Regions from separate parts of the Rhizobium sp. NXC14 genome, predicted to be linked through region 1. Evidence: riboswitches for the same ligand, from Rfam matches in the RefSeq annotation. Region 1 holds a riboswitch; each other region holds the start of a gene.
The links. A riboswitch is a leader RNA that binds a small molecule or an ion and turns the genes downstream of it on or off. The one in region 1 is predicted to bind thiamine pyrophosphate.

Region 2: linked by a shared signal. The riboswitch ahead of NXC14_RS20435 (ABC transporter permease) and the one ahead of thiC (phosphomethylpyrimidine synthase ThiC) in region 1 are both predicted to bind thiamine pyrophosphate.
Region 3: linked by a shared signal. The riboswitch ahead of thiM (hydroxyethylthiazole kinase) and the one ahead of thiC (phosphomethylpyrimidine synthase ThiC) in region 1 are both predicted to bind thiamine pyrophosphate.

Annotation. Positions count from the first base shown of each region.
Region 1 is NZ_CP021033.1:247,007-256,949, forward strand. It holds gene NXC14_RS29190 (HAMP domain-containing methyl-accepting chemotaxis protein) at 1-691, opposite strand, end outside; gene NXC14_RS29195 (thiamine phosphate synthase) at 967-1,602, opposite strand; gene NXC14_RS29200 (thiazole synthase) at 1,599-2,372, opposite strand; gene thiS (sulfur carrier protein ThiS) at 2,374-2,571, opposite strand; gene thiO (glycine oxidase ThiO) at 2,568-3,554, opposite strand; gene thiC (phosphomethylpyrimidine synthase ThiC) at 3,557-5,389, opposite strand; TPP riboswitch at 5,484-5,615, opposite strand; gene NXC14_RS29220 (DNA repair exonuclease) at 5,879-7,147, shown strand; gene NXC14_RS29225 (AAA family ATPase) at 7,147-9,943, shown strand, end outside.
Region 2 is NZ_CP021030.1:4,184,053-4,193,995, reverse strand. It holds gene atpD (F0F1 ATP synthase subunit beta) at 1-1,246, shown strand, start outside; gene NXC14_RS20465 (hypothetical protein) at 1,246-1,485, shown strand; gene NXC14_RS20460 (F0F1 ATP synthase subunit epsilon) at 1,485-1,892, shown strand; gene NXC14_RS20455 (sugar transferase) at 2,295-3,032, opposite strand; partial or broken gene NXC14_RS20450 (acyltransferase) at 3,200-4,419, opposite strand; gene NXC14_RS20445 (ABC transporter substrate-binding protein) at 4,509-5,519, opposite strand; gene NXC14_RS20440 (ABC transporter ATP-binding protein) at 5,530-6,396, opposite strand; gene NXC14_RS20435 (ABC transporter permease) at 6,393-7,199, opposite strand; TPP riboswitch at 7,360-7,473, opposite strand; gene soxR (redox-sensitive transcriptional activator SoxR) at 7,805-8,275, shown strand; gene NXC14_RS20425 (SDR family oxidoreductase) at 8,400-9,170, shown strand; gene NXC14_RS20420 (metalloregulator ArsR/SmtB family transcription factor) at 9,274-9,615, shown strand; gene NXC14_RS20415 (LysR family transcriptional regulator) at 9,693-9,943, shown strand, end outside.
Region 3 is NZ_CP021032.1:636,136-646,078, forward strand. It holds gene NXC14_RS27330 (glycoside hydrolase family 3 N-terminal domain-containing protein) at 1-348, opposite strand, end outside; gene NXC14_RS27335 (GNAT family N-acetyltransferase) at 373-852, opposite strand; gene thiD (bifunctional hydroxymethylpyrimidine kinase/phosphomethylpyrimidine kinase) at 1,068-1,877, opposite strand; gene thiE (thiamine phosphate synthase) at 1,874-2,509, opposite strand; gene thiM (hydroxyethylthiazole kinase) at 2,506-3,309, opposite strand; TPP riboswitch at 3,355-3,451, opposite strand; gene NXC14_RS27355 (DUF1349 domain-containing protein) at 3,585-4,169, opposite strand; gene NXC14_RS27360 (ABC transporter substrate-binding protein) at 4,394-5,920, shown strand; gene NXC14_RS27365 (ABC transporter permease) at 6,003-6,944, shown strand; gene NXC14_RS27370 (ABC transporter permease) at 6,944-7,813, shown strand; gene NXC14_RS27375 (RidA family protein) at 7,862-8,374, shown strand; gene NXC14_RS27380 (aminotransferase class V-fold PLP-dependent enzyme) at 8,508-9,704, shown strand; gene NXC14_RS27385 (ABC transporter ATP-binding protein) at 9,739-9,943, shown strand, end outside.

The sequences.
Region 1 (9,943 bases):
GATCTCCGTCGGAGAGGATCGTCATGGCAGAGGCAATTCGGCGGATCGGATTGGCGATGCCGAAGACGGCAAAGAGCGCTCCGGCAGAGGTGACCAGAATAGAAAGGGTGGCAATCAATGCCGTGGTCGTGAACGCGTTGCCCGCGGTTGCATTGCTTGTGGTCACATATGTTTCGGTCTGTCCGAGAATGAAGGCCACCAGGTCCGCAATCTCCTGGCTCACCAGATCAGATTGTGCCTCCATGTTCTGCCGAAAGAGACTGCTTGCCTCGGCGGTCTTGCCGTTGTCCTGCAGTTGGACCATTTGCCCGGCGAGCTCACTATATTTCTTGAGCCCTGACTTGACGTCATTGATCAGCTCGCGACCTTTCTCCGTCCGGACGCCCGCCACATACTCTTGGATTGCCCGCTCGACTGCGGCTTTCGTCTCGTCGATCAGCTTCGCCTCGGCGGCCCGCTTCTCCGGCGACGCCTCCAACAGGTAGCGCGCATAGGCGAGCTTCAGATCAGAGAAGTTGCCTTTGATATCTCTGGCAGTGATCATCCGCTTCATCCAGAAGCCGCCAATCTGCTGAGCGCTGTCATTCAGTGTCGAGATTGTGCTGAGGGAATTATACGATAGAACAATCAGGAAGGCACAGATAACAGACAAAACGGCAATAAGGGTCTGTTTGACGGTGGGGCGTTTCATACAATTCTCCAGTACTCTAGGGCGGGCTATACAGCTCAGATAACCTGAAGAATTCGCGCGAGTCGCTAATTTAGGATTAACTTTAAATAGTTCGGCCGTCGCTGCTTGAATAATTTATGTCGCTTACAAACGAAGCGTAGCAAAGTGCTCTTCGCTGCTATCAAGGGTATGTTAGTGGCGACTCAGGTGTGATCGAAAGGCTCGGCCGGCAACGGCCTCGTGCCTGACTGTGCCGTCGATCCGCTTCCGTCTCCACGCGCTTTGCGGCTTCAGTATCAAGAGGTCACCGGTGATACCTCATTCGCGCGCCGCCACGGCGCGGTCGCGGCCAGCCACTGTCGCGTGCGGGCCTCGGGATCCGCGTTGCGGGTGATATCGGTGACCACGGCAGCACTGTCGGCGCCTTTTTCCAATACCAGCGGCGCGCGTTCGGCGGTGATCCCGCCGATGGCGACGAGCGGTATCGCGCCGACACGCTGGCGCCAGTCGGAAAGACGTTCAACGCCTTGCGGCGCCCATTTCATCTGTTTGAGGATCGTGGGCCAGACCGGCCCGAGCGCAACATAATCCGGCTCGGCGGCCAGCGCCGTCTCCAGCTCCGATACGTCGTGGGTGGATAGGCCGAGCCTCAGGCCGGCGCGGCGAATGGCATTCCTGTCGGCGGCCATCAGGTCTTCCTGGCCGAGATGAACGAAATCGCATCCTTCATCGATCGCCAGCTTCCAATAGTCGTTGACGACCAATTGGCAAGCCGCTGCCGCGCAGGCAGCCTTCGATCGCCGGATCTGCTCGCCAAGCACGGAGTCCGGGCAATCCTTGATGCGCAGCTGGACGAGTTTGACGCCGAGCGGCACGAGACGCTCGACCCATTCGGCGTTGTCGACGATGAGATAGAAGGGGTCTAGCTTCATGAGAAGACTGCCTTGCCGATGACGGGAGTGGATGGGACGGCGATGTCGCGTGGCTCCAGCGGTATTGCGCCATGCGCCAGACGGCCGGCATCGATTGCAAGCGCGAACGCCTCGGCAATGCTGGCGGGATCTCCGGCGCCGGCAACGGCGGTGTTGAGAAGGACGGCATCATAACCGTACTCCATTACGGTGGCGGCGTGAGACGGGCGGCCGATGCCGGCATCGATGATCAGCGGCACATCCGGAAAGTGCGCCCGGAACGCTCGCAGCGCCATCGGGTTCAGCGGCCCCTGAGCGGAACCGATGGGCGCGCACCAGGGCATCAGCACGCGGCAGCCGGCTTCCAGCAGCCTTTCGGCGACGACAAGGTCATCGGTCGTATAGGGGAAGACCTGAAAGCCCTCGCCGGTCAGGATGCGGGCCGCCTCGACAAGGCCGAAGACGTCAGGCTGCAGCGTATCGTGATGTCCGATAACTTCGAGCTTGATCCAGTCGGTGCGGAAGACGTCGCGCGCCATCTTCGCCGTCAGCACGGCCTCCTGCACGCTGTGACATCCGGCCGTATTCGGCAGCACATGCACGCCAAGCTCGCGGATCAGGTCGAAGAAGGCGCCGCCCGCTTTGCCGCCGATGGCTTCGCGGCGAAGCGAAACGGTGACGATCTCGGTCTTCGAGCGCTTGACCGCCTCGGCAAGGATAGCTGGAGACGGATAACGGGCGGTGCCGAGCAGCAGTCGGGAGCGGACTTCAACATCATAAAGTTTCAGCATCTCAGCCACCTTGCATGGGGGAGAGAATTTCGATGCGGTCGCGTTCTCCGAGTCTGAAATCGCCGCGGTCCTCACGGTGCACCAGCTCGCCGTTCACTGCGGTCGCCAGCCATTCGCCTTCGTAGTCGAGAGCGAGAAGAAGATCCGCGAGCGTCGCGGCCGCGACCTCCTGTTCCTCGCCATTGATGATGAAGGTCATGATGCCTTCCTTTCCGAGTGCTTGTCTTTTCCAAGAAGAAGCCGCGCCACCTCCCCTGCCATGGCCGGCGCCAGCAAAAAGCCATGACGGTAGAGGCCATTGACATGGAAGGTGCGCCCCTCCTGCGTCACCCGCGGCAGATTGTCGGGATAAGCCGGGCGCACGCCTGCCCCGGTTTCCGTAACCCGTGCCTCGCCGAAGGCAGGATTGAGGGTATAGGCGGCATTCAGCAACTCCATCAGCGAACGCGCGGTAATCGGGCCGATGTCGTTGCTTTCGATCATCGTCGCCCCGATCATGAAGCGATTTCGCTGGCGCGGCACGATATAGATCGGGTGGCGCGGATGCAGCAGGCGAACGGGACGGGAGAGAGAGATCTCGTTCGTTTCGACGCAAAGCATCTCTCCGCGAACGCCGCGCAATCCGGGCAGACGGCCGATCTGGGCAGCCCCGGTGCAGTCGATCACGCGATCGTAACGGGCAAGGTCGGCATCGCCCCTGACGCCGAATGTGAGGCGCATGCGAGCTTCCTCAAGTCCGGCGGCAAGCCCGGAGAGCGCCTGCCGCGGATCGAGATGCGCTTCCTGCCGGAAGAACAATGCCCTGCGGAAGCGGCCGGCGAGATCCGGTTCAAGCGTCGCGATCGCCGGCTCGTCCAGCCATTCCCATCCGCTTGTCCGGCGGCAAAAGCGGTCGAGTTCGCCGGCATCTCGCCCGGCCGCCACCACAAGCGTCCCCCGGCGATTGACATGGCCGGGCAGCGCTGCCTCCCACCAATCGGCGGCAAGACGGCCGAGCGCCAGGACCGGCTCGTCTGCGCTTTCCCTTTCGCACCATGGAGCCAGCATGCCGCCGGCAAAGCCGGAAGCACCGGCGCCGACCTGTTCGGCTTGCTCAGCGACGCTGACCCGGAAACCGTGCCGATGGAGCTGCCAGGCAACGGTGAGGCCGGCAACGCCGGCCCCCTTGACGAGAACATGCATCGTCATTCTCCGGCAAGCGTTTTCGCAGCGTCGGCGACCGGCATGTAGAGGTCGCCGCCATCGCGATACCTGGCGGCCATGGCTTCCAGTCCTTCTTTCTGCGCCTCGGCGCGAATATCGTGGGAAATGCGCATGGAACAGAATTTCGGGCCGCACATCGAACAGAAATGCGCCACCTTGTGGGCCTCCTTCGGCAGGGTCTCGTCATGGAAGGAACGCGCCGTATCCGGGTCGAGGGAGAGGTTGAACTGGTCTTCCCAGCGGAATTCGAACCGCGCCCGCGACAGCGCATCGTCACGGATGCGGGCGGCCGGATGGCCCTTGGCGAGGTCGGCGGCATGCGCGGCAATCTTGTAGGTGATGACACCGGTCTTGACGTCGGTGCGGTCGGGCAGGCCCAGATGCTCCTTCGGCGTGACGTAGCAGAGCATGGCCGTGCCGAACCAGCCGATCATCGCGGCTCCGATGCCGGAGGTGATGTGATCATAGCCCGGTGCGATGTCGGTCGTCAGCGGTCCGAGCGTATAGAAGGGAGCCTCGCCGCAGACCTTGAGCTGCTTGTCCATATTCTCCTTGATCTTGTGCATCGGCACGTGGCCAGGGCCTTCGATCATCACCTGGCAATCCCTGGCCCAGGCAATCTTGGTCAGTTCGCCGAGGGTTTCGAGCTCGGCAAATTGCGCAGCGTCATTGGCATCGGCGATCGAGCCCGGGCGAAGGCCGTCTCCAAGCGAGAAGGAGACGTCATAGGCACGGCAGATGTCGCAGATTTCCTCGAAATGCTCGTAGAGGAAGCTCTCCTTGTGGTGATGCAGACACCACTTGGCCATGATCGAGCCGCCGCGTGAGACGATGCCGGTGACACGATTGACGGTGAGCGGAATATAGGCAAGCCGCACGCCCGCATGGATGGTGAAATAATCGACGCCCTGCTCGGCCTGTTCGATCAGCGTATCACGATAGACTTCCCAGGTGAGATCCTCTGCAATGCCGTTCACCTTTTCAAGCGCCTGGTAGAGAGGCACCGTTCCGATCGGAACCGGCGAATTGCGAATGATCCATTCGCGGATGTTGTGAATGTTGCGGCCGGTGGAAAGGTCCATAACCGTGTCGGCGCCCCAGCGGATCGCCCAGACCATCTTTTCCACCTCTTCCGCCATCGACGAGGTGACCGCCGAGTTGCCGATATTGGCGTTGATCTTCACCAGGAAATTCCGGCCGATGATCATCGGTTCGGATTCCGGGTGGTTGATGTTGGCCGGAATGATTGCCCGGCCGGCTGCGATTTCCTGGCGCACGAATTCGGGCGTCACGAAATCGGGAATATCAGCGCCAAAGCTCTCGCCGTCGCGCGCGAGCGCCTCCTTCGCGGCCTGCCGGCCGAGGTTTTCGCGGATGGCGATGAATTCCATTTCCGGCGTGACGATGCCGGCGCGCGCATAGGCGAGTTGCGTGACGGCGCGGCCTGCTTTTGCCTTCAGCGGCGTGTTGCGAATAGGGAATTCCGGCGTCAGCCGATCGCCTGCGGCAAAACCATTATCTTCAGGCTTCACCACCCGGCCTACATAGGCTTCGACATCGCCGCGCGCTCTGATCCAGTTCTCGCGCAGACGCGGCAGCCCGGCGTCGATCGAGACCGTATGTGCCGGGTCGGTATAGGGACCGGAGGAATCATAGACCGTGACCGGCGGTTCACCGGAGGTCGGGTGAAGGCTGATTTCGCGCATCGGCACGCGCAGATCAGGATAGAGCGTTCCGGGCTTGGCGATCTTGGTCGAGGCCGGAAGCGGGCCGGTGGTGACGACCGGAGTAAGCTTGGGTGCGACGATATTCATGGGCGAGGCTCCAAGGTTTGACGTTTGGAGACCCAGTTCCAGTGTTGGAATGATGGAAAGACGCCTCATGCGACAAAGCGAAATCCGCCCGACAGCCGCAGCGTCTGCACCGTCCCTACGCCAGTATGAACTGGATCAGGTTCAACGGGTCACTGCGCCACAACAGGCAAAGCCGTATTGTTCAGCAGAATCTCAGCCCCTTGCCGGGACACCCCTGGTGAATGTTCGGCATCAAAGACCGCTGCGGCCCTGATGTCAAGCCAATGCTCACGCGTTCCCATCCGGACCTTTTGAGTCGGCGGCCAGTCCGATAGAGCTGTATTGATTGTGGATGGGCCGGCTCCGCCGGCCCATTTCACTCGCCAGGACGCTGCCGTCCATGCTCTGAATATTCGTGGCATGGTCTCATGTTTTGCTGACGGGCGATAACGTCCGTTTATTTGTCAGGCGCCTGCTGGATCACTCTATCGCAACACCATTCTTGTATTCATGGCCTATCGTTTTTTCCACACTGCCGATCTCCATCTCGACTCTCCCTTGCGCTCTCTCGCACTTCGCAACGCAGAGCTGGCCGATCTCGTCAGTGACGCCAGCCGGCAGGCGTTGGTCGCGATCGTCGATCTTTGCCTTGAGGAGCAGGTCGACGCGCTTGTCATCGCCGGCGATCTCTACGACGGGGAGCAGACGTCGATGAAGACGGCGCGCTTCCTGGCGAGTCAGCTGGAGCGGCTGCACCGGGCGGGCATTGTCGTCTTCAAGATCCGCGGCAATCACGATGCCATGTCGAAGATCGCTCGGGAACTGGTGATGCCTGATACGGTGAAGATCTTCGGCGGCCATGCCGAGATCGTGGAGGCCACGAAGGGCAGCTTGTCGGTCGCGATCCACGGCCTGAGCTTTGCGAAACCGCAAGCCCCGGACCCGCTGCTGCCGAAGTTCAAGCCGCCGGTGGCGGATGCCGTCAATATCGGCATCATGCATACGAGCCTGGCCGGATCGGCCGGACATGATGTCTATGCGCCCTGCAACGTGCTCGACCTGCATGCCTCTGGTTTCGATTACTGGGCGCTCGGGCATCTCCACCAGCGCAGCCAGTATCCCGGCACGGCGACGGTCATCATGCCCGGCATGCCGCAGGGCCGCGACATCAATGAAGCGGGCGTCAAGACCGTGTCGCTGGTGACCGTGGCGGACGACCGGACCGTGACGGTCGAGGAGCGGCGCACCAGCATCGCGCAGTTCGAGCGCGTCAATGTCGACCTCACAGGTGTCGATGATTGGCGTGAGGCGGCCATGATGGTCGAGACGGCCCTGATGGCGCAGCGCGACCGCACGGCTTCGCCGCATCTTGTCGCACGTCTCAGGCTTTCCGGCCGCACGCCGCTCTCCTGGCAGCTGCGGCGCGATGTTGATCTCATGCAGACGGAAGCCGAGCGGCGCAGCGACCTGATCGGCCGCACGTGGATCGAGAAGCTGGAACTCGCCTTCGAAGCGCCCTCGATCCCCGCAGACGCGTCCGCCGCCGATCCCGTCGTCGAACTCGGCGCGCTGATGCGCGACGAGGTCATGGCCCGCGGCGGTTTTCGTGACGATGTCAGGGAGATGGTCCGGGACCTGCTTGCCGACCTGCCGCCCGAAAGCCGGGCATTTGCCGGCCAGAACGAGGCGGGTTTTGAACGCTTCATCGACAGCCTTCTCGCCGATGGCGCCGAGGACATCGCCGCCCGGATGAAGGCGGTGGATCGGGGAGACAGCTGATGCGTCTGCGCCGCCTCGATCTCACCCGCTATGGCAAGTTCACCGATCACTCCATCGATTTCGGCGCGGCCCGTCAAGGTTCGCCGGACTTGCACATCGTCTATGGCCTGAACGAAGCGGGCAAGTCGACCACCTTCGCCGCCTATCTTGATCTGCTCTACGGCATTGGTGAGCGCAGCACCTACAATTTCCTGCATGCCTATAATACGATGAAGGTCGGTGCGCGGCTGGAATTTGGTGGTTCGGAATACGAGCTCGCCCGGCTCAAGCTGCGGACCGGCAGCCTTGTCGACGATCGGGGACAAGCTGTGAACGAGGCGCTCCTGGCCGGCGCGCTTGGCGGCGTCGGTCGCGAGGCCTATCGCACCATGTTCTCGCTCGATGATCAGTCGCTCAAGGAAGGCGGCAACGCCATCATACAAAGCAAGGGCGAACTCGGCGAGTTGCTGTTCTCGGCAAGCTCGGGTCTGGCAGGGCTCAGCCGTTCGCTGGTGACCGCGGCCGACGAAGCCAACGCGATCTACAAGAAGCGGTCGTCGAGCACGAGGCTCGCGGAACTCAAACGCTCGCTCGAAGCGCTCAAGGTCGAGCGCAATGCCATGGACACGCTTGCCTCCACCTATTCGGCCCTGAAATCGACTTATGAGCAGGCCGACGCTGCCTATGGCAAAACCACGCGGGAACTGGCCGAGGCCAAAACCCGGCATCAGGAGCTGACGCGCCTTCTCGGCGCCCTACCCGCGGCCCTGGAGCTCCGGCGGCTGGATGCAGATGCAGCCGGCATGAGCGATCTGCCGCGGCCGCCGGCCGAATGGTTCGCGCTCCTGCCCCAGCTTTCGCGCGACGAGACGCGGCTGCAGGCGCTAGTCGAAACCGCCGACCGCACGCTGCGCCAGCTTGCAGATGAGATCGAGGCGATCGCGATCGACGACAGGGCGCTGGCGGTCGCCGCGCATATGGACCTGCTGGATCAGGGTCGAGCGCGCTATCTCGCGGCTGAGAGCGACCTGCCGAAGCGCCGGCTGGCGCTGGCCGAACAGGAGGGTGAGCTGGTCAGACTGCTGGCCGATCTCGAACAGCCGGGCCATGCGAAACCCGAGGCCCTGCTGCTGCCCGCTTCGCTGATCGGCATCATCCGCGACCTCATCGAACGGCGTTCCGGCGTCGAGGCGAAACTGGCAGCCGCTGATCGGGAACTGTTGCGAGCGCGGGAGAATCTCGAAAGGCTGGACAGGGAGGGCGGCGCGCGAGATGGAGCTGGGGTCCTGGATCCCGAACGTTTCGGCCACATCGAGATCGCCCTGAGCCGGCTGGCGGGATCTGATCTCCTCGTGCGGCTTACCATGGAAGAACGCACACTTGTCCAGGCGAAACGAACGCAGGAGAACCAGTTTGAACAGCTCGCACCCTGGAGCGGCAACGCCGTCGCTCTGCGGCGGACGACCGCGGCAGAGCCTCGACAGATCGAAGCCTGGCGTGGCCGGGCGGCGGCTATCGACAAGCGGATTGGCGATCACGAGGGAAGGCTGCGCGATCTCGGCACCGAACTGGCGATGACCAAAGCCCGGATCGCGGCCTTCGTCGCCGGCGGTTCTATCGACGATACCGAGGCCGCGCGGCTGCGCGATGAACGCGATGCCGCCTGGCAGGCGCATCTCACCAGCCTGAATGCCGCCACGGCTCGGATTTTCGAGGAGCGGATGCGGCAGGACGACGTGGTATCCGCCGGCCGGCTGTCGCGGGCGCAGGAACTGGCCGAGCTGCGCCAACTCCGCCAGGCGGAAGCGGCAACGGCAGCAATGATCGAGCGGCAAAGGGAACTGCTTGGCGAAGCGCGCGCCGAACACGATGCGCTTGCCGGGCGCATCGGTGATCTGCTGCCTGAAAACATCGAATATGACGCTGAAGCCGCGGCGCGCGTGGCCGCACTCGAGACTTGGAGCACCAAGCGAGCCGCGGCGCTGGCCGCCTGGGACGATCTGCAACACGCAGAAGACACGGTGCACGCGCTTCGCATCGAACTGGACAGGCATGCCGCAACGCTTGCGGAGAGCCTTGCAGAAGCCGGTCTTGACGACGCAGACCAGCGACCGGTCGCCGAGCTGATGCAGGCTGCGAATGATATACTCGCCGCCGGCAGAGCCGAGCGGGCGGCGCGGCAGGCGCATGAGAAGGCGGTCGGCGATCTCAGCCACGATCTCAGGGAGCGCCAGCGCGACCGGCAGGAGGCGGAAGCCACCATGGCGGCCTGGGAGCGGGAATGGGCGGAGGCACTGTCGCAAACCTGGTTTGCCGACAAGGCCGGCTCTATGGCGGCCGTCCGAGCAATGCTGAATGCGCTCGCTACACTGCCCTCCATCCTGAAGGAGAGGGATGACCTCGCAAGTCGTGTTGCCGCGATGGAGCGCGACCAGCAGCAATTCCGCGAGCATATCGCCGGTCTTCTCAGAGATTGCGACCTCAGCCCGCCGCCGGCGGATATGCTCGCCTCTGCAAACGCCCTTGTGGAACGTCATGAGGCGGCGCGGCATGCGGCTCAGCTTCGGGCAGATCGGCAGGCGGATCTCGACAAGCAATTGGAAAAACGGCGTGCGCTGGAGGAGGAACTGGCCGTTCACAATGCCGGCAAGGGCGAATTGACCGGCTATTTCGCCGCTGACTCGCTTGCTACGGTCGAAGCATTCCTGAACCAGTCCCGAGAACGGGACCGGCTGGAGGAGCGGGCCGCAACCTTACGCCATCAGATCACCGAGGCATTGCGTGCTCCGAGTTTTTCCGAAGCCGAACGGCGCCTTG
Region 2 (9,943 bases), on a different replicon from region 1:
CATGGACTCGAGCGAAGGTCTCGTTCGCGGCCAGCAGGTCGTCGATACCGGCGCTCCGATCTCGGTTCCCGTCGGCGACGAAACGCTCGGCCGTATCATGAACGTCATCGGCGAGCCGGTCGATGAAGCAGGCCCGCTGACCACCGCTCACAGGCGCGCCATCCACCAGGACGCTCCGGCTTACGTCGAGCAGTCCACGGAAGCGCAGATCCTCGTCACCGGCATCAAGGTCGTCGACCTTCTCGCTCCTTACGCAAAGGGCGGCAAGATCGGCCTGTTCGGCGGCGCCGGCGTCGGCAAGACCGTTCTCATCATGGAGCTGATCAACAACGTCGCCAAGGCGCACGGTGGTTACTCGGTCTTCGCAGGCGTGGGTGAGCGTACCCGCGAAGGCAACGACCTCTACCATGAAATGATCGAATCGGGCGTCAACAAGCACGGCGGCGGCGAAGGCTCCAAGGCTGCGCTCGTTTACGGCCAGATGAACGAACCGCCGGGCGCCCGCGCTCGCGTCGCTCTGACCGGCCTGACCGTCGCAGAACATTTCCGCGACCAGGGCCAGGACGTTCTGTTCTTCGTCGACAACATCTTCCGCTTCACGCAGGCAGGTTCGGAAGTGTCGGCTCTGCTCGGCCGCATCCCGTCGGCCGTCGGCTACCAGCCGACGCTCGCAACCGACATGGGCCAGATGCAGGAACGCATCACCACGACGACGACCGGCTCGATCACCTCGGTTCAGGCCATTTACGTTCCGGCCGACGACTTGACCGACCCGGCACCGGCAACCTCGTTCGCCCACTTGGACGCAACGACCGTTCTGTCGCGCTCGATCGCTGAAAAGGGTATCTACCCGGCCGTCGACCCGCTCGACTCCACCTCGCGCATGCTCGACCCGATGGTCGTCGGCGAAGAGCACTACGAGGTCGCTCGTAAGGTTCAGTCGACGCTGCAGCGCTACAAGGCCCTGCAGGACATCATCGCCATCCTCGGCATGGACGAACTGTCTGAAGAAGACAAGCTGGCCGTCGCCCGCGCCCGCAAGATCGAACGCTTCCTGTCGCAGCCCTTCTTCGTCGCCGAAGTCTTCACCGGCTCGCCGGGCAAGCTGGTTGCTCTGGAAGACACGATCAAGGGCTTCAAGGGCCTCGTCAACGGTGAATATGACAACCTGCCGGAAGCTGCCTTCTACATGGTCGGTTCGATCGATGAAGCCATCGAAAAGGCCAAGAAGCTCGCTGCTGCTTGATGAGCGACGCTAAGGACGAGATATTCTGCTGCGACTCCCTGAAAGGGGTCGTGGCGGAACTCCCAGAGCCAGCCGCACCGATCATCTACCGTGCCGATAACGGCGTGATCATGATGGTCGTGGGACTGGTTCAGACCGAAGAAGGTCTCGGATATCTCGACCAGGCGATACTGCACTGCCCGTTCTGCGGGACCAAATTGCAAGATGCAAAAGCCATAGCCGAGAAGGTAAGTCACTGATGGCTGACAATTTCAACTTTGAGCTCGTTTCGCCGGAGCGTCTGCTGCTGTCGGAGATGGTGACCGAGGTCGTCATTCCCGCGACTGAGGGCGAGATGACCGTGATGGCGCACCATGCGCCGACGATGACGACGGTCAAGCCGGGTGTCGTGAGCGTGCGTTCAGCTTCTGGGAAGAAGCAGGACTATGTCGTGTTCGGCGGCTTTGCCGACATTCTGCCGACCGGCTGCACGTTGCTGGCAGAGTCCGCCGTTCCAGTCGAGGAACTCCATAAGGACGAACTGACCCGTCGCATCGAGGCAGCCCGCAAGGAACTCGAACATGCCGAGTTGCACGAGCACAAGTCGAAGCTCGAGCATTTCATCATGGAACTGACGCATCTTAGTGGCATCGTCCAGCAGGATTGACCAATCGACAGCTTCGATGAAAGGCGGCCCGCGAGGCCGCTTTTTCATTTCTGCGAGCGAGCTCGAAGCGCCTCATCAAAGATTTGAAAAAGAGCGGGCGTTCAAAACCGCTTTTGTCGGGCTCATGACCGAGAGGCCACATTTGCAGCGCCGCGCGTCTTCAGGGCGCGCAAAGGCGCTATGGCCCTTGATACCCGCGTTGCTGACTTGCTTCTCGCGCTTTAGCGCTTCGTTTGGCTGATGTCGTTTTTGCAGTGTCGCACTTTTGCGCGTGCGACGCTATGGACCAACCAGGAGGGTTCGAGAGCGGTTCAGGTTTTCACCGAAGCGCAGAATCGCCCTAAGATTTTATTTTACGCAATTCCGAACGGAAAACCGTCCCATACTTTTCCTGGAATTGCTCTAGAAGCCGGTGCCGCCGCGCAGCTCGATGACCAGCGTCTTGAACAGGATTTTCAGGTCGAGCAGCAGACTGAAATGCCTGACATAATAGATATCGCAGGCGATCCGGGCCCGGGCTTGCAGCGGCCGTGCGGTCGGCCCGCGCCAACCGCGTGTCTGCGCGAGGCCGGTGATGCCGGGGCGCATGACGTGGCGGTGGTGGTAGTTCGGGACCAATTCTTCGTAGAGCCGGCCGGCTGCGCGCATGTTGATGGCATGGCAGCGCGGACCGACCAGGGACATGTCGCCCCTGAGGACGTTCAGAAGCTGCGGCAGCTCGTCAATGTTGGTCCTGCGGAGCATAGCGCCGAAGCCTGTCACCCGGCTGTCGCCCTTGACGGTCTGCTGAATGCCGCTGGGATCGCAAGCTTCGATGTGCATCGAGCGGAACTTGAAGACGGTGATCTTCCGCCCGTTCAGGCCCCAACGGATCTGGCGGAAGAATACGGGGCCTCCATCGTCGAGTTTGATGAAAAGAGCGATTGCCAGGAAAAGCGGCGCCAGTACGAGCAGAGCGCTGGCCGAGATGACGATATCAATCAGCCGCTTTACGGCCAATCGCAGAGCCGCCCTCCCTTCGACACCGGAAAAGCTGTCCGGCTGGCGAATGTTGGAGTTCGCTACAACCAGGGTCCGGATTTTGTTCTGACGCTGAGACGAATCGAAGCGTGAACTTATCTTCGAAGTAAAAGCATACATTACTCAATGCCCAGAAGTTTAGATGCGATACTGAACAGCGGGGAGACAGATACATGCTTACGTATGGTTTGTCATCGTTATAAATAAGAAATCGGTAAGCATAAAGACGCCAAAAATGGGAGTATTTCGCGTTAACCTTAATGCCTCTAGTTGAGCGGCGTTCGAAGTTATACTTCTAAAGGAGTAGCCCGATGAGGCGGCGCGATGTCAGGCGATTGCCAAAATCGATTACTGGTCGTTCCAACAGATAATAACTGAGGCTTGCCACCAGAAAAACGAGCGCCGCTGTCAGTGTGCAGGATTGCATCCAACCGGTGACCACATTCTCCGAGGAGGCGCCGAACGAGCCGGGGTCCAGTCTCTGGATCAATGTCAGGATGATCTCCTGCCAGATGTAAATGCCGAAGGAGATCTTGGCGATGTAGCGGAAGGGAGCGTTATCAAGCAGCCTGCCCAGACGCTGCGAATGGCTGAGTGAAACGAGCGCTGTTGCAACGGCCAGTGGGAAGACCGGAAATCCATAGGGGATGTGAAGCCAACCGTAACCTTCGGCCGAGCCGCCTGGGGATATGAGGAGGCGGTAAGCGGCAACCGCGACGGCGAGGAGTGCCGCGGCGTCGAACCAGGGAGATCGTCTTGCGGGCAACATCACTTCGATGCCGGCGGCAAGCGCGCCGAGCGCGAAGACAGCAAAGAAGCCGATCGGATTATAGTTGGGCATCCATTCCTTCGCTCCACCCTGAAGGCCATATGCCCAGCCGCGCCCGATATCATCGAGCGCAAAGAGCCTCAGGATCATCAGATGGGCAAGAAGGACCACGGCAATGACGCAGAGCCAGGCGGCGCGGGCGAAGAACGGACGTTGCCGCAGCAGCGGCAAGCGAAACAGCACGAAAAAGCCGACCGGGAGGAGCACATAGCTGGTGACCTCGAAGGGAATGGACCAGAGCGGCCCATCGGCTTCGACGGGAAAAAACGTGCGCCAATGCCACTGGCTCATGAACAACAGTCCCGAAATATAGCGGACGACGAGTTCCGGCGTCAGCGGCAGGGCAAGCAGCGTCAGGCTAAGGACGAAGCTGACGCTGGTGGCGACCCAGAAGCCCGGAGCGATGCGCGCCAACCTGCGGATGGCGTAGTGCCCAAGGCTGGGCATGGCGCCGCCGGCGTCGAGAGCGTGCCAGAAGGGGCGGGCAAGCAGAAAGCCGCTGAGCACAAAGAAGATGGCGACGCCGAAATTGCCGAAGCGGAGGACGTTTGCCGTTGCCGCAAATTCATCCGGAATTCTGCGCATATCCAGCCGGAGCGCGAGATGGTGCGCGAGCACCAACAAGCAGGCCATTGCGCGCAGAAAGTCGGCTCCGGCCAGTCTGTCCTGTGCTCGCATGTCGTTCCCCGCCCTGCCCGATTCGGCTCAAACCGCCCGGGCGCAAAGAATTGCCTGGGAAGACCGCCTCGGCAAGGCCCCGGGCGGGCTCAGCCGAGGAGTTCGTTGGTGTAATAGGTGGAAAAGTCCGGCTTCTCCTTGAGCACGACGCCATTCGCATCGACGAGAATGCCGTTCTCGACCAGGAAAGCGCCGATGGCATCGGCCTTTGCCGGATCAAGCGTGCCGATCACGCCGGCTTCGGATCTCAGGAAATGGCCTTCGATCAACGCCTTCTGAGATGCTCTTACCAGTTCCGTGTTCATCAGCGCACCGTTACTTCCTGATATCAGCAGGTCGCAGGCTTCGTCGGGATGATCGATGGAGTAGACGTAGCCTTGACGCGTGGCCTGGATGAAGGCGCGCGCGTGTTCTCGACTGGCAGAGAGATAGGCGTCACTGGAAACGATGACTGTCGTCTGCTCGTCGGGAATGCCGTAATCGGAATAGTGGAAGCGGCTGATCTTCCGATTCTCCAACTCAGCGGCGATGCCCTCCCAGGTGTAGATCTCCAGCGTGAAGTCAATCGAGCCATTGTCCAGCGCCTCATAGGCGGAGGTGCCGAGGGTGACGGTCTTGACGTCGCCCTTGCCGCCGTCATTGCGGATCATCGCCGAGACCAGCGCGCTTTCCCAAGTGCCGCCGAAGCCTCCATAGGTCTTTCCATCGAGATCTCTAGGGCTCTTGATGTCGTCCCGCCCGCCCTTGAAGATCAGGCGTGCGGTTTCCGTCTGGACGACGCCGTAGACCATCTTCACGTCACCGCCGCCAGCACGCTGCGTCAGGGCCTCGATCTCGCTACTGATGCCGAAACCGGCGACCCCGTTTGATACCAGCGTGCCGGCACTCGTGTCGGTAAAGGGTAGAATTTCGACATCGAGGCCGGCGGCCGTGTAGAAGCCCTTCGCCTTGGCGACGTAGATGCCGATGTGGTTGGTGTTGGGCGTCCAGTCGAGCGCGATACGAACCTTTGCGGGCGCCGATTGAGCGAAGGCGACGCGGCCGGCGAGGCTTGTCGCGATGGCGGCGAGCATCGTCTGGCGGCGGGTGAGAAGCGGCATGGTGACCTCCTCAGGTCTTTAGAGCATGACGCCGAAAAGTCCGGTTTTCGAACGACATCAGACTCCAACTCTTTAAATTGGAACAGGATTCAGATTTTGGGCCGACCGGCCTAAAACCATCCTGTTCTAGCGGATGAAGCAGGGTTTGCAGGATTTCGGTCTCGATCGCCTGGGCCGCCGGCGAACCGAGATCGGCAATGCTTCTCGGGCGGGGCAGGGGAACGCGGAATTCGCGGATGACACGCGCCGGACGGGCAGACAGCACGTAGATCCGGTCGGAGAGGAAAACGGCCTCGCGAACATCGTGGGTGATCAGCAGCGCCGTCCAGCGATGTTCGGTCCACATGCCTTGCAGCCACTCCTGGATCTGCGTGCGGGTTAGCGCATCGAGCGCGCCGAAGGGCTCGTCGAGCAGCAGCATGTCCTGCTCCTGGATGACGGTGCGCAGCAGCGCAGCACGTTGGCGCATGCCGCCGGAAAGAGAGGCGGGGTAGTGATGTTCGAAGCCGGCAAGGCCGAACCGCTCGAAGAGGGGCGCGACAGCGGCGCGGGCAGCCCGGCGAGCCATGCCCTTCACTTCCAGGCCGAGCGCGGCATTATCGATGATCCGGCGCCAGGGCATCAGCGCATCGCGTTGCGGCATGAAGGCAAAGGAATGCGGCGTCTGTTCCAGCGCTGCACCGTTGAAAAGCATGGCGCCGGAATCGGGTCGCAGCGCCTGTGTCAGCAGTCTCAGCACGGTCGATTTTCCGGAGCCGGATGGGCCGACGATCGAGACGAACTCGCCGTCTGCGACGGCGAGCGAAATGTCGTCTAGAACCTTCATGCCGTCGAAGGACTTCGAGATGTTGCGCAGCTCAAGCATCTGACCGGTCATCGGCGCCGCTCCTGGGATGGCTGCCAGGGCATGACGAAACGCTGGATAACCAGCGTCAGCGCGAAGAGGCAGAGCGTCAACAGAGCGCTGACGATCACGGCGGCGAGCACGAGATCGGGACGGAAATTGTTCTTGGCGTTGAGGATATAGATGCCGAGGCCGCTTGCAGCGCCGGCATATTCGGCAAAGATCGCACCGACGACGGCATAGGTGATCGAGATTCGGAGGCCGGCGAAGAAATAGGGCAGGGACGAGGGAAACCGCGCCAGGCGAAAAATGCGCCAGCGGCTCGCTTTCATCGAATTCAAGAGCTCGGCAATGTCGCGATCGGTCGCCTCATAGCCCTGAAGCAGGGCAACAAGCAGCGGAAAGAAGGTGACGAGCGCCACCAGCAATATCTTCGGCAAAAGGCCGAAACCGAACCAGAGGACGACGAGAGGCGCGATCGCCACCAGCGGCAAAGTCTGGCTGGCGATGAAGATCGGCAGCATTGCCCGGCGCATGAAGGGCATGAAATCCATCAGGATCGAGGAGACGAAGGCGAAGGCGAGCGACAGGGCGAAACCACCGAGTGTCGCTCCGAGCGTCGGCCAGGTGTTTGCTATCAGCGCCTCTCGGTTCAGCCAGCCCTGGACAAGGATACGCGAAGGCGCCGGCAGAATGGACGGTTTGATACCGGAAAGATCGACATAGAGTTCCCATGCCGCCAGAAAAGCAAAGCCTGCGAGCAAGGCGGGCATTGCCCGGTACACGGCGAGATAGAGCGTCGCAAGGCGCGAATCCGATGGTCGTGGCGATGTCATCGGCGTTCGGTTTCAGGCTTTCGCCGGGCCGTTCGCGCAAACCTGTCGAGGGCATCGGTGTCGATGCGCAGCCTGCCGCGATTTGGGGCGGTTGCCTTGAGGGCATCGATAGGGATGCCGACGGAATTGCCGGACGTCCGGTAGAGTGACACTTGCGCGCCGGAATACATTTGGACCTCGCTCCGCTGGCATTACCCAGATCAGCTTAGAAGGGTCCGGAGGCTTGCGCCTCACATCTCAGCCCCGGCGACACGGAGCTCCCCTGTTATTTCGGCGAAAACTATCATCGGGGTTTTCTTGCCGCAACCGCAAAATTGCAAACCCGTCCGCCCGGTCGGATGGGGCGCAGATAAAAAACACCCGGACGGAGGTCCTGTCCGGGTGTTTTCCGAGGTTCCGTACCTGCCGGGAACGGACCCCGAGCGCTTGTCTTTCAGGCGGCAATATCGGCAGGGGCGATCGGCGCGGGCCGGGCAAGCGCCGACGCCATCATTTCAGCTTGTATCGACCGGATGATCTCACTGACGCTCCTTCCTGCGCCTCGTGCTTTACGGCCGGGGAAGCAGCGGTTATAAAACCTCAACTAATATTGAGGTCAATAGGCGATGAATAGGATTTCTGCCACGCCGCTCGGCAGGCTTCTGACGGTCGGCGAAGTGGCGCAACGCAGTGGTCTTGCCGTCTCGGCGCTACATTTCTATGAGGCCAAGGGGCTGATCTCGAGTATCCGCACGCGCGGCAACCAGCGGCGCTACGGACGCGATGTCCTTCGCCGGCTCGGCATCATCAAGGTGGCGCAACGTGTCGGCATTCCGCTTTCGGAAATCCAGACGGCATTTGCCTCCCTGCCGCAGGGGCGTACGCCGACGATTGCCGACTGGCAGACGCTGTCGGCGCGCTGGAAGGATGAACTCGACACGAGAATCAGACGGCTGAGCCTGCTGCGAGACCGTCTGACCGGCTGCATCGGCTGCGGTTGCCTGTCGATCGAAAGCTGTCCGTTGCGCAATCCCTTCGATCAGCTCGGCGAGGAAGGGCCAGGCGCACGGCTGCTGGAGACCGAAATCGAAGTATGAACTTTCAGCGAAGAGCGCCAGCCTCTGGCGGAAAGATGATCCCTGCCTTTCTTTCGGTCGGCGCGCTCATATGTTAAGGGCGAATGGCGCAACAGTCGGCATTGTCCGCGAGGAGGACAGCTTCGTGTTCCATCCGAGACTATTCGAGAATCGCAATGTCATCGTAACCGGCGCCGGGCGGGGCATCGGTCTCGAAGTGGCCCGGCAGTTCCTGGACTGCGGCGCGAAGGTGATCGTCCATACTGGACGCAAACCGGGGCGCGATCTGCCGGATTTTCTGCTGACGGCTGAATCCGAAAGACGGGCGCTGTTGCTGCACGCCGATTTCACTGCCGCTGGCGGCGCTGCGCAATTTGCCGAAAATGCGCTTACCTTTTTCGACAAGGTGCATGTGCTCGTCAACAACGCCGGCACTATGCTCGGCCGTTTTCCAGCTGCCACACTGACTGACGCAGATTATGAGGCGATTGTGCGTTTGAACCAGACGTCGGTGGTGGCGCTGACGCGTGCGTTGCTGCCGGCATTGAAGGCGGCGGAAGGCGCTGCCATTGTCAACACCGTTTCAATTTCCGCGCTGACCGGCGGCAGTCCCGGTTCTTCGATTTATTCTGCCTCGAAAGCCTTCGTTTCGACCTATTCCAAGGCGCTTGCCCGCGAGCTCGCGCCGGATGGCATCCGCGTCAATTGTGTCTCGCCCGGAACGATCGAGACGGATTTCCACGAGCGCTATTCCTCCCGCGAAAAGCTGGAGCAGACGAGAAAGACTATTCCCTTGCAGCGGCTGGGCACAGCGGAGGATTGCGCTCCCGCCTATCTGTTTCTGGCGGCGCCCTCGCTCTCCGGATACATTACCGGCCAGGTCCTCGAGATCAATGGCGGCCAGCTTATCTGCTGATTTAGTTAGACCTTTTTTGACATTTCTTCACTTTTGGCAAATTCGTGTGTGCGAATATGCTATTGTGCTGATCTGCCTTTTTGCTTCCCTTCCGAGATGTCGAATGCCATTGCCCAAGCCCGAGCCGGGAATGTCCGGTCAGGAACTGCACAAACTCGCTGGAAACGCTCGTGAGGCGAGCGATCTGCTGAAGGCGCTGGCGCACCAGACTCGACTTCTGATTCTTTGCATACTCGCGACCGAGGAGCGGACGGTGAGTGAAATCGAAAACATCCTCGGCATTCAGCAGGCAATGGTCTCGCAGCAGCTCGCGCGTTTGAGGCTCGAAGGTCTCGTCAATACGCGCCGTCAGGGCAGGCTGGTCTATTACCGTATCGGTAATACAAACGTGCTTGCCTTCCTTGAATCGCTCTTCGATCTTTTTCCGGCTGCTGAAAACAATTAGTACCCGCCCTTGCGGAGCACGGTTGCTGCGTCGAAGATAGCTGATCCGGATGATTTCGCGCCGGATCGGGAGACCGGATGATCGACAAGCTGGAATTTTTCATCGCCCTTGCCAACGAAAAGCATTTCGGCCGCGCCGCGGAGGAGTGCGGGGTTTCCCAGCCGACGCTTTCAGCCGCGATCCGGCAGCTCGAGGATCAGCTTGGTGTCATGCTGGTGCAGCGCGGCTCGCGCTTTCAGGGGCTGACGCCGGAGGGCCAGCGCGTCCTGGAATGGGCCCGGCGCATCGTCGGCGATGCCCGCACCATGCGCGAGGAGATGCGCGCGGC
Region 3 (9,943 bases), on a different replicon from region 1:
CATCATCGCGCCCATGGCCTGGGAGGAAAGGCGCAGTGCTTTTTGGCCGAGATCGAAATCGCGGCGGGCCAGTTCGGCGAACTGGCCGAAGCTGCGGAAGAGCGGCCAGGGACCGGCGTCGAGATGCTGGACGCGGCCGCCTTCCTGGTCGGTGAAGACGGGCGCATCCTCTCGGCCGACGGCTTCGCGGAAGCGTTCGATCAGCCGCTTTGTCTGCTCCGGCTCGCGCTGATTGCGCCGGCCGACGAACAGGCCGAGCGGATTGGTCTCGCGAAACAGGGCGAATTCGTCGTCCGAAATCGCAGGGTTCGGGAGACCGACAAAAAGGGCGAGCGGGGTCGAGGACACTTCTGGAACTCCGGTATCAGCTGGTCATTTCGGCGCGCTTCGCAGCATGCCTTCGTAAATGCCCTTGTCGGGGGCAGGGATGGCGATCGCACCCGCGGTGCTGGCGTAGAAATCGACAGGCCCGGCATCGCCGATGAAGGCATAGGCATGGCCGAGCGTCTTCATCGTCTGAAGGCAGGCGGAAAACAGCGCGAGACCGATGCCCTTGCCACGCGCCTCGGGATCGACGCCGGTTGGGCCGAAGAAGCCGCGGGCCGTCGTGTCATAGCAGGCAAAGCCGAGCAGCTTGCCGCCGTCGATGGCAATCTGGCAGGCGACGGGTTGGCGGGAAAAAGCAACCGAAACCTCGCTTGCCCATTTCTCGCTGAATCGTTCGCGAACCCAGTTGACGACTAGGTGCAATTCTGGAGGAAGAGCCGGACGAATGGAGGCGCGGACATTGTCGGCCCGCTCTTTCAGGTCGGCGAGCCTGTTGGAATATAAGCTCACAAGCAGGTCTGGCACCTGTCTCTCCTCCAGGTATTCCTTTATAGCGGAATATATATCCGTTTAATGTCATAGACTTGGCTATCTAACTGGCCTTGTCAACGGGGATTTTTCAAACGGAGCGGTGCGCCCAGCTTCGGATCAGCGCCGGCTGGCGCGAATGAAAACGGCCCGGGGGAGGCCGGGCCGTTTTTCTCTCGTAATCCTGAGCCTGCGCGTTTCGGCGGGATCGGTTATTCGCCGTGCTTCCAAAGCGCATGAAAATGCTGCACCGGGCCATGTCCGGAGCCGACAGTGAGACTGCCGGCGGCGGCGACTGCATCGGCAAGGTAATCCTTCGCAATGGCGACGGCTTGCTCGGCCGATGCGCCCTTGGCAAGCTCGGCGGCCAGTGCGCTGGAGAGCGTGCAGCCAGTGCCGTGCGTATTTTTCGTCGGCACTCGCCTGGCCTCGAACCAGTGCAGGCCGTCGGCCGTGGCAAGCACGTCTGGGCTCTCGTCGCTGCCGAGATGGCCACCCTTGACCAATACGGCGGCGGGGCCAAGCGCGCGCAGCCGCTCGGCCTGCGCCGCCATCTCATCGCGATTGGTCGCGACCGGCTGGTGCAACAGGGCCGCGGCCTCGGGCAGGTTCGGGGTCAGGAGGGTTGCTAGCGGCAGCAGCCGCCGGGTCAGCACGTCGACCGCTTCGGGTGCGAGCAGGGCGACCCCACCCTTGGCGATCATCACCGGGTCGAGAACGATGGGGATTCCCCGTCGATCGGCAAGGGCTGCGGCGACAGCCTCGGCTATGCCGGCATTGGCGATCATGCCGATCTTGACGGCGTCGACTCGCACGTCGGCGAAGACGGCATCGATCTGGTCGGCGACGAATTGCGGCGGCACCAGATGCACGCCGCTGACGCCTTGGGTATTCTGCGCCGTCAGCGCCGTCAGCACCGCCATGCCGTAGACGCCGCGGGCGGAAAACGCCTTGAGATCGGCCTGGATGCCGGCGCCGCCCGAGGGGTCGGAGCCGGCGATGGAGAGAACGTTGCGGATCATGGGCGGACCTTTCGGATTTCTGCGGCGATGCGGCGGGCGGCCGCTTCGGGGTCCGACGTGCCCGCAATGGCGGAGACAACGGCTAACCCTTCGGCGCCGGCTGCAAACACTTCGGCCACATGCTCCGCCTTGAGGCCGCCGATGGCGACGGACGGCACCGGCGAGGCCGTCACCAGCCTAGCAAGCCCATCAAAGCCGATCGGCTGCTTGTGATCGGCCTTGGTCGGCGTCGCAAACACCGGTCCGACGCCGGCATAATCGACGAGACCGGGATCGACGGCAGCGGCAAGTGTCTCGGTCTCGACCGAGAGGCCGAGGATCATCCCGGGTCCGATCATCCCGCGCGCCGTGCGCGCATCCATATCCTCCTGGCCGATATGCAGGCCATCGGCGCCGATGGCGATGGCCGCCTCGACATCGTCGTTGACGATGAGCAGGGCGTCGGTTCCAACGAGCGCCTCTCTCAAGGCGCGGCCGGTCTCGATCATCCTGGCCGTGCCGGCCTGTTTGTCGCGCAGTTGCACCATCGTCGCGCCGCCGGCAACGGCAAGGCGCGCGGTCTCGACCATCCCGATCCCGACGCAGAGATCAGGATCGAGAACGAGGTAGAGCGAAAGGTCGAAGCGCTTCATGCGACCGATACCCTTGCCCTGGCATCGAGCGTTTCGGCGTCGATCGCAGCCAGCGCATCGAGGAAGCGCCAGGAAAAGGAGCCCGGGCCGGCGGCGCCGAGCGCTGCATCTTCGCCGGCGACGGCGAAGGTCGCAAGCGCGGCGACAGTCGCGCCGAAGAGATCTTCGGGCGCGGTCGCGGCAAAGGCGCCGACGAGGCAGGTGAGCGAGCAGCCGAGCGCGGTGACCTGCGGCATCAGGGCCGATCCGCCCGCAATACGGACTGCCCTTGCGCCATCGGTGACGAAATCGACAGCACCGGTGACGGCGACGATGGCCCGCTGCCTCTCCGCCAGCCGCCGTGCCGAACCCTCCGCCTGTTCGACTGGATCGCGGCTGTCGACGCCCTGAGCACGGCTCTCGCCGCCGGCAAGCGCGATGATCTCGGAGGCGTTGCCGCGGATAATCGTCGGGCGAAGCTCCAGAAGGTCGGCCAACGCGGCACGGCGGAAGCCCGTGGCGTAATGGGCCACCGGATCGAGCACCCAGGGTTTGCCCGCCGCATTGGCGGCCTTGGCAGCCCCCTGCATGCCTTCGAGCCATTGCGTCGAGAGCGTGCCGATGTTGATGGTCAAAGCATTGGCGATGCCGGCGAATTCGCCGGCTTCTTCGGCGGCATGCACCATGGCGGGCGAAGCGCCCGCGGCCAGCAGGACGTTGGCCGCGATATTCATCGCGACATAATTGGTGATGCACTGAACGAGCGGCGGCTTTTCGCGCATCGCCTTCAGCATGGCTCCCGACGTGATCTTGCTCTGCATGGTGCCCCTTTCAGGCGGGGGCGGGCGCGGGGCGCTGCTCTTACGGCGATGCCCCGAGCGACTCCCTCCGCCGGCATTATCCGGTTCAGGTTCGAAGGGTTCTTCTCAGCCCGTCTGTCGACGAACGCCCCTGTCTCTCATCACGCTCTTTTTCGCAGAGAATGGCGCGGCTGTCACTCCGAAAGTGAGTATTCCGGTATTTCGGAGCGGCTGCCCTTGGGCGTGGACATTGCTGGAGGCCTTCCCAGCGCAATCCTGACGGCATCCAATTTTGCCTAACTCAAATCATGCAGCCCCGTCGTAATCGCCGGGCTGATTGAAAACTCCGAAAATCGAACCCTCAAACCACTTCGCTCCGGCGTACAGGCTGTCGGCCCGACCTCATAGCGATCGGCAGCCGGGAAGGGTGCTAACCGCAGCAACGGCCAGCGGCTACCGTCGCGGGAGCCCTGGATGCGCACGGCGCCGTTTGCGACCGTCACACGGATGCGGAAATCCTCCAATTCCTTGAAGGGCTGCGACACCGACCAGTCTGACTTTCCGTCGGTGACGACGGTGCTGAGGAAGGCTTCTCCGTCGGTGAATTCGACGCCCGTTTTCACCCAGCGGCTCTCGTCGATGCGTACCATCAGGCCTGCCTGATCGTAGAGGGTGCGGAATTCGCCCTGGGCGCGGATCTGTGCGGTGAAGCTGTCGCCGGTGGGAAAGGCGAGGAAGTGGCCGGTGTCGCGGGTGAAGCCGTAATAGGTCTCGCGCCAGAAATCGGTCTTTTCGCCTGTCGTCATCGTCAGGCCGGTTTCGTCGGCGTGCCAGCTGCCCGGCTCGTTCAGCCATTTCCCGTCATTGAAGTCGATGCTCATTCGCTTCTCCCTTCCTTTAATCTTGCCGCAGGGCAGTCGTCTCACTTGGCGTACCACGCAGGCCCCGTGCGGAGAACTAGCGCAGCTGAAGATGGTGCTTTTCCGGCAACGCGCTATCCGCGGCTGCATAATCGACCACTCATGCTTGACACGATAGCTCCAGCTTCTATTCTGTTACAAAAAGATGAATTACATAATTGTGGAACTAAATCGGGAGCTCTCATATGAAAACATTCGTCGCATTCCTTCTCGGAACCGCGTTCGTCGCCCTGCCTTCGACCCTGCTTGCCCAGGAAAAGGGCGGCGTCATCAATGTCGCGACGATCGGCGAGCCGCCGACGCTCGATCCGATGTCGTCGACGGCCGATCTCGTCGGCATCGTCACCCAGCATATTTTCGAGACGCTCTACACTTTCGACAAGAGCTGGAACGTCACGCCGCTTCTCGCCGAAAGCCTGCCCGAGATCAGCGCCGACGGCAAAACCTATACGATCAAGCTCAGGACTGGCGTCAAGTTCCACGACAATACCGATATGACGTCCGAGGATGTGGTCGCTTCGCTTACCCGCTGGATGAAGATCGCCTCGCGGGGCAAGCAGGTGGCCGGCTTTATCGACAAGATCGCGGCTACCGATCCTTCGACGGTTACGATCACGCTGAAGCAGCCCTATGCGCCGTTGACCTCGCTGCTTGCCTTCAACAATTCGGCGGCCATCATCATCCCGTCCGAAAAGCAGGACGAGCCGATGAAGGAGTTCATCGGCACCGGTCCCTATATGCTGAAGGAACGGAAAGCCGACCAGTATATCCAGCTTGTCCGCTTCGATGGGTACAAGCCACGCAGCGGCGAGAGCGATGGCTATGGCGGCGCGCGTCATCAATATCTTGATGAAATCCGCTTTGTGCCGGTGCCGGACCCGAACACCCGCGTCGAGGCCGCCGTTTCCGGCCAGTATGATTATGTCGACTCGATTCCTGTCGAATCCTACGACAAGCTGAAAGCCTCGACCGCCTCGCAACCGGTAATGCTGAAGCCCTTCGGTTATCCTGTCTTCGTCTTCAACACCAAGGAAGGTGCTGCTGCCAACGTCGAGGTGCGCAAGGCGATCCGGCAGGCGCTCAGCATGGAAGACATGCTGGCGGCGGCCTTCGGCAGCAGGGATTTTTATGCGCTCGACGGGGCCATCTACCCGAAGTCCTTTGCCTGGTCGACCGATGCCGGCGCCGAGGGCGCCTATAATGTCGCCGATCCGGAAGGGGCGTCCGCTGCCGCCAAGAAAGCCGGCTACAATGGCGAGCCGATCCGCATCCTGACCAGCCGCCAATACGAGTTCCATTACAAGATGGCGCAGGTCGCCGCCGAATATCTGAAACTTGCAGGCTTCACCGTCGATATGCAGGTCGTGGACTGGGCGACGCTAACCCAGCGTCGCACCGATCCGAAGCTTTGGGATATCTACATTACCCACAGCCCCTTCTTGCCGGAGCCGGCGCTCATCGGCTCGCTGTCGACGAGTTCGCCCGGCTGGTGGGACACGCCGGCCCGCAAGGCCGCGGTCGATGCCTTCACCTCCGAAGTCGATCCGAAGAAGCGCGTGGCGCTCTGGGCCGATGTCCAGAAGGCCGTTTATACAGACGCACCCTTCATGAAGATCGGCGATTTCAACGCCGTCTCGGCGAAGTCGATCAAGCTCGAAGGCGTCGATCCGGCTCCGTGGCCATATTTCTGGAACGCCTCGATCAAGAAGTAAGCAACACCGCCGGTGCCGCCCTTCGGGACCGGTACCGGTCATCTTTTCTGCCGCATCTGCAAGGGATTGAAGGCCGGCATTCATGATACGCTACATCCTCCAACGCCTGTTCGGCATGATCGTCGTGATGTTCCTGGTCGTCACGATCGTCTTCGTCATCGTGCGCGTGACGCCGGGTGATCCAGCCGCCGTCATGCTCGGCCCCGATGCGACGCCGCAGGATATTGCCGATCTGAGAGCTCGGCTCGGCCTCGATCAGTCGCTCGGGCTGCAATATGTCTATTATATCGGCCAGTTGCTGAAGGGGGATCTCGGCCAGTCGATCTTCCTCAACATGCCGGTCACTGTAGCACTCGTCGACCGGGCCGAACCGACCTTCTTCCTGACGCTGTTTTCGCTTGCCATCGCCAGCATCATCGCCCTGCCGATCGGCATCTATGCCGCCTATCGGCGTGGTTCCTTCATTGATCAGGCGGCAACGACCCTCGCCATGTTCGCCGCCAGTATTCCAAGCTTCTGGCTCGGTCTCATCCTGATGCAGTTCTTCGCTGTCCGATTCAATCTCTTCCCGGTCTCCGGCTATGGCGGCCCGGGCTCGACTTTCATCGACCGGATGTATCATCTGACGCTGCCGGCCTTTGCGCTCGGCATCGTCTCTTCGGCGCTGATCCTGCGCTTCACCCGTGCCTCGATGCTCGATGTGCTCGGCGACGATTATATCCGCACGGCGCGCGCCAAGGGGCTAATCGAGCGTAAGGTCATCCTCAAGCACGCTCTGAAGAATGCGCTGATCCCGATCCTGACGGTGCTCGGCCTGACCGCCGCCGTGCTGATCTCGGGCGCTGTCGTCACCGAAACCGTCTTCGGCTTGCCCGGGGTTGGCAATCTCGTGGTCTCGGCGGTGCTGCGCCGCGACTATCCCGTCATCCAGGGGGCGCTGCTCGTCATCGCCGCCCTCTACGTGCTGATCAATTTTGCGATCGACATGCTCTACCTGCTGGTCGATCCGAGGGTGCGCTACTGATGGCGGATGTCGCAATCAAACCTGTCGAAAGCGAAGGCAGCAAGTTCGTCCGCCGCCTCATGAAGCGCAGGACAGTGGCCTTCGGCCTGCTGATCCTGGTGGTCTTCGTGCTGCTCGCAGTCTTCGCGCCGCTCGTCGCGCCCTATTCGCCGTCGAAGCTTTCCATCGTCAACCGGCTGAAGCCGCCGAGCGAGATCTTCTTTTTCGGTACTGACGAGTTCGGCCGCGACGTCTTCTCGCGCACGATTTTCGCCGGCCGCCTGTCGCTGCTCGTCGGTGCGGCTGTTGTGGCCTTGTCGGCCGCCATCGGCGTGACGCTCGGCCTGCTTGCCGGCTTCTTTCAAAAGCTCGATACGCCGATCGCCCGGCTGATCGACGCGATGATGGCCTTTCCGGATATCCTGCTCGCCATCGCCCTCGTCGCCGCTCTCGGCCCGTCCTTGACGACGGTCATCATTGCGCTGTCGATCGTCTACTCGCCGCGCCTTGCCCGTATCGTCCGTGCCTCGACGCTTGTCATCCGCGAGCTGCCCTATGTCGAGGTGGCGAGGGCGCTTGGCATCTCGACCTTCCATATCATGACCCGACACGTGTTGCGCAATCTGCTGTCGCCGATCCTGGTACAGGCCACCTTCCTCTTTGCCAGCGCTATGCTTGCCGAAGCCGGCCTCTCCTTCCTCGGCCTCGGCGTCAGCCCCGAAGTGCCGACCTGGGGAACGATGATCGCTGCCGGTCGGCAATATATCGGGCAGGCCGATTGGATGACGGCTTTCCCCGGCGTGGCGATCGTCCTCTCGGTGCTGTCGCTGCAGATGGTCGGCGACGGCCTGAGAGACATGCTCGATCCAAGACTTCGCAAGGACCTTTAATCCGCCGACCAGAGGTCGCCCAATCCAAATCCGCCAATCGAAATTCGCATGACAGGAGTTCGCGTGAATCAGTTCCCCGCCGCCGCCGGCAAGGTCGAGAACTCGCCTTACCAACGGTTAGCCGCGCTCGGCATAACGCTGCCGCCGCCACCGCCGCCGATCGCCAATTTCGTGACGCATGTGATAGAAGGCAACATGCTCTATCTGTCAGGCCAGGGGCCGCGCGAGGCCGATGGCTTCCTGCATGCCGGCAAGGTCGGCGGCAGCGTTGGTGTCGAGGAAGCTTACCGGCATGCGCGGCTGACCGGCATCAACCTGCTTTCCGTCATGCATGAGGCGCTTGGCGATCTCTCCCGCGTCAGGCGGGTGGTCAAGCTGCTCGGCATGGTCAATGCCGTGCCCGAGTTCGAGGATCATCCGAGCGTCATCAACGGCTGCTCGGATCTGTTGATCGCCGTGTTCGGCGCAGCCGGCGAACATGCCCGCTCGGCCGTCGGCTTCGGCTCGCTGCCCGGCAATATCACCGTTGAGATCGAGGCCATCGTCGCCCTGCATTGCTGAACGTGTTTTCGTGTTTAGAGTGGTCTTCGGATGACTTTTTTCTATTTAAGCACGCATCCTTCCCCCGGCTGCTCGACACTGCCACATGGCAGCGCCATGTTCTGCCCTTCCTCCCAGACTTCCGGAGATCTTCATGCCCGATGATATCAGACCTTCGCTCGGCCTTCGTCCCGTCATCAATGTGTCCGGCACGATGACCAGCCTCGGCGCCTCGATCGTCGTTCCGCAGGCGATCGAGGCGATGACAGCGATCCTGCCGCACTTCGTCGAAATTAACGACTTGCAGCGCAAGGCAAGCAGCGTCATCGCCCGGCTGACCGGCGGCGAGGCGGGTTTCGTCACCGCCTCCTGCTCGGCCGGAATTTCGCTTGCCGTCGCCGGCGCAATCACCGGCGACAATCTGTTGGCGATCGAGAAACTGCCGGACGCCGTGCCGGAGAGGAACGAGGTGCTGGTGCAGATGGGCCATATGGTAAGCTACGGCGCGCCGGTCGACCAGGCGATCCGGCTTGCCGGCGGCAAGGTGGTGCTTGTGGGACAGGCGACCTCGACGCATCGTTTCCACATGGAAAGGGCGATCACCGACAAGACGGCTGCTGCCGTCTATGTCGTTTCCCACCATGTCGTCGATTATGGCCTGCTGAACCTCAAGGAATTTATCGAGATCGCCCATGCCAGGGGCATTCCCGTCATCGTCGATGCGGCCTCGGAATATGACCTGAGGACCTTCCTGGAGCAGGGGGCCGATATCGCGCTCTATTCCGGCCACAAGTTTCTCGGCGGCCCGACCTCGGGCATCGTCGCCGGCAGCAAGGAACTGGTGCGGCACGCCTTCCTGCAGAATATGGGGATCGGCCGCGGCATGAAGGTCGGCAAGGAAAGTATCTTCGGCGTCATGGCGGCGCTGGAGGCGTGGGAAAGGCGCGATCATGCCGGCATCCGCGAGCGCGAGACCGGCTATCTCAATCTCTGGAAGAAGACGCTCGACGGCCGTCGGGGCGTCACCGCCCTGATCGAGCCCGACCCGACCAACAATCCGCTCGATCGGCTGCGCCTCATCGTCGATCCCGAAGAGGCGCATATCACCGCCTGGGATCTGGCCGATGCGCTCGCCAAGGGCAGTCCGCCGATCATCGTGCGCGATCATGAGGTGGAGCACCGCTATTTCTATCTCGACCCCTGCAACCTGCATCCGGGCGAGGAGGTCATCGTCGCAAACCGCCTCGCTGAGGAACTCGACAAGGCGCGCGCCTCCAACGAGATCATCGCCACACCGATCGAAAACCGCAGCCGGCACCGTTTCGACGGATTGCTGCGCTGGCCGGATTGATCGGCCGTTCTCATCCGCCGCAAGAGGAGCCGATATGGCCAACGCCCAAGCCCTGCCGATCGAGACATTGAGCCCCGTTCTTTCCGTCGACCGGCTGACCACGTCCTTCCTGGTCGACGGCGCCTGGAAACCGGTCGTGCGCGACGTTTCCTTCACCGTCGCGCCCGGTGAAACTGTGGCGATCGTCGGCGAATCCGGCTCGGGCAAGAGCGTCACCTCGCTTTCGATCATGCGGCTGC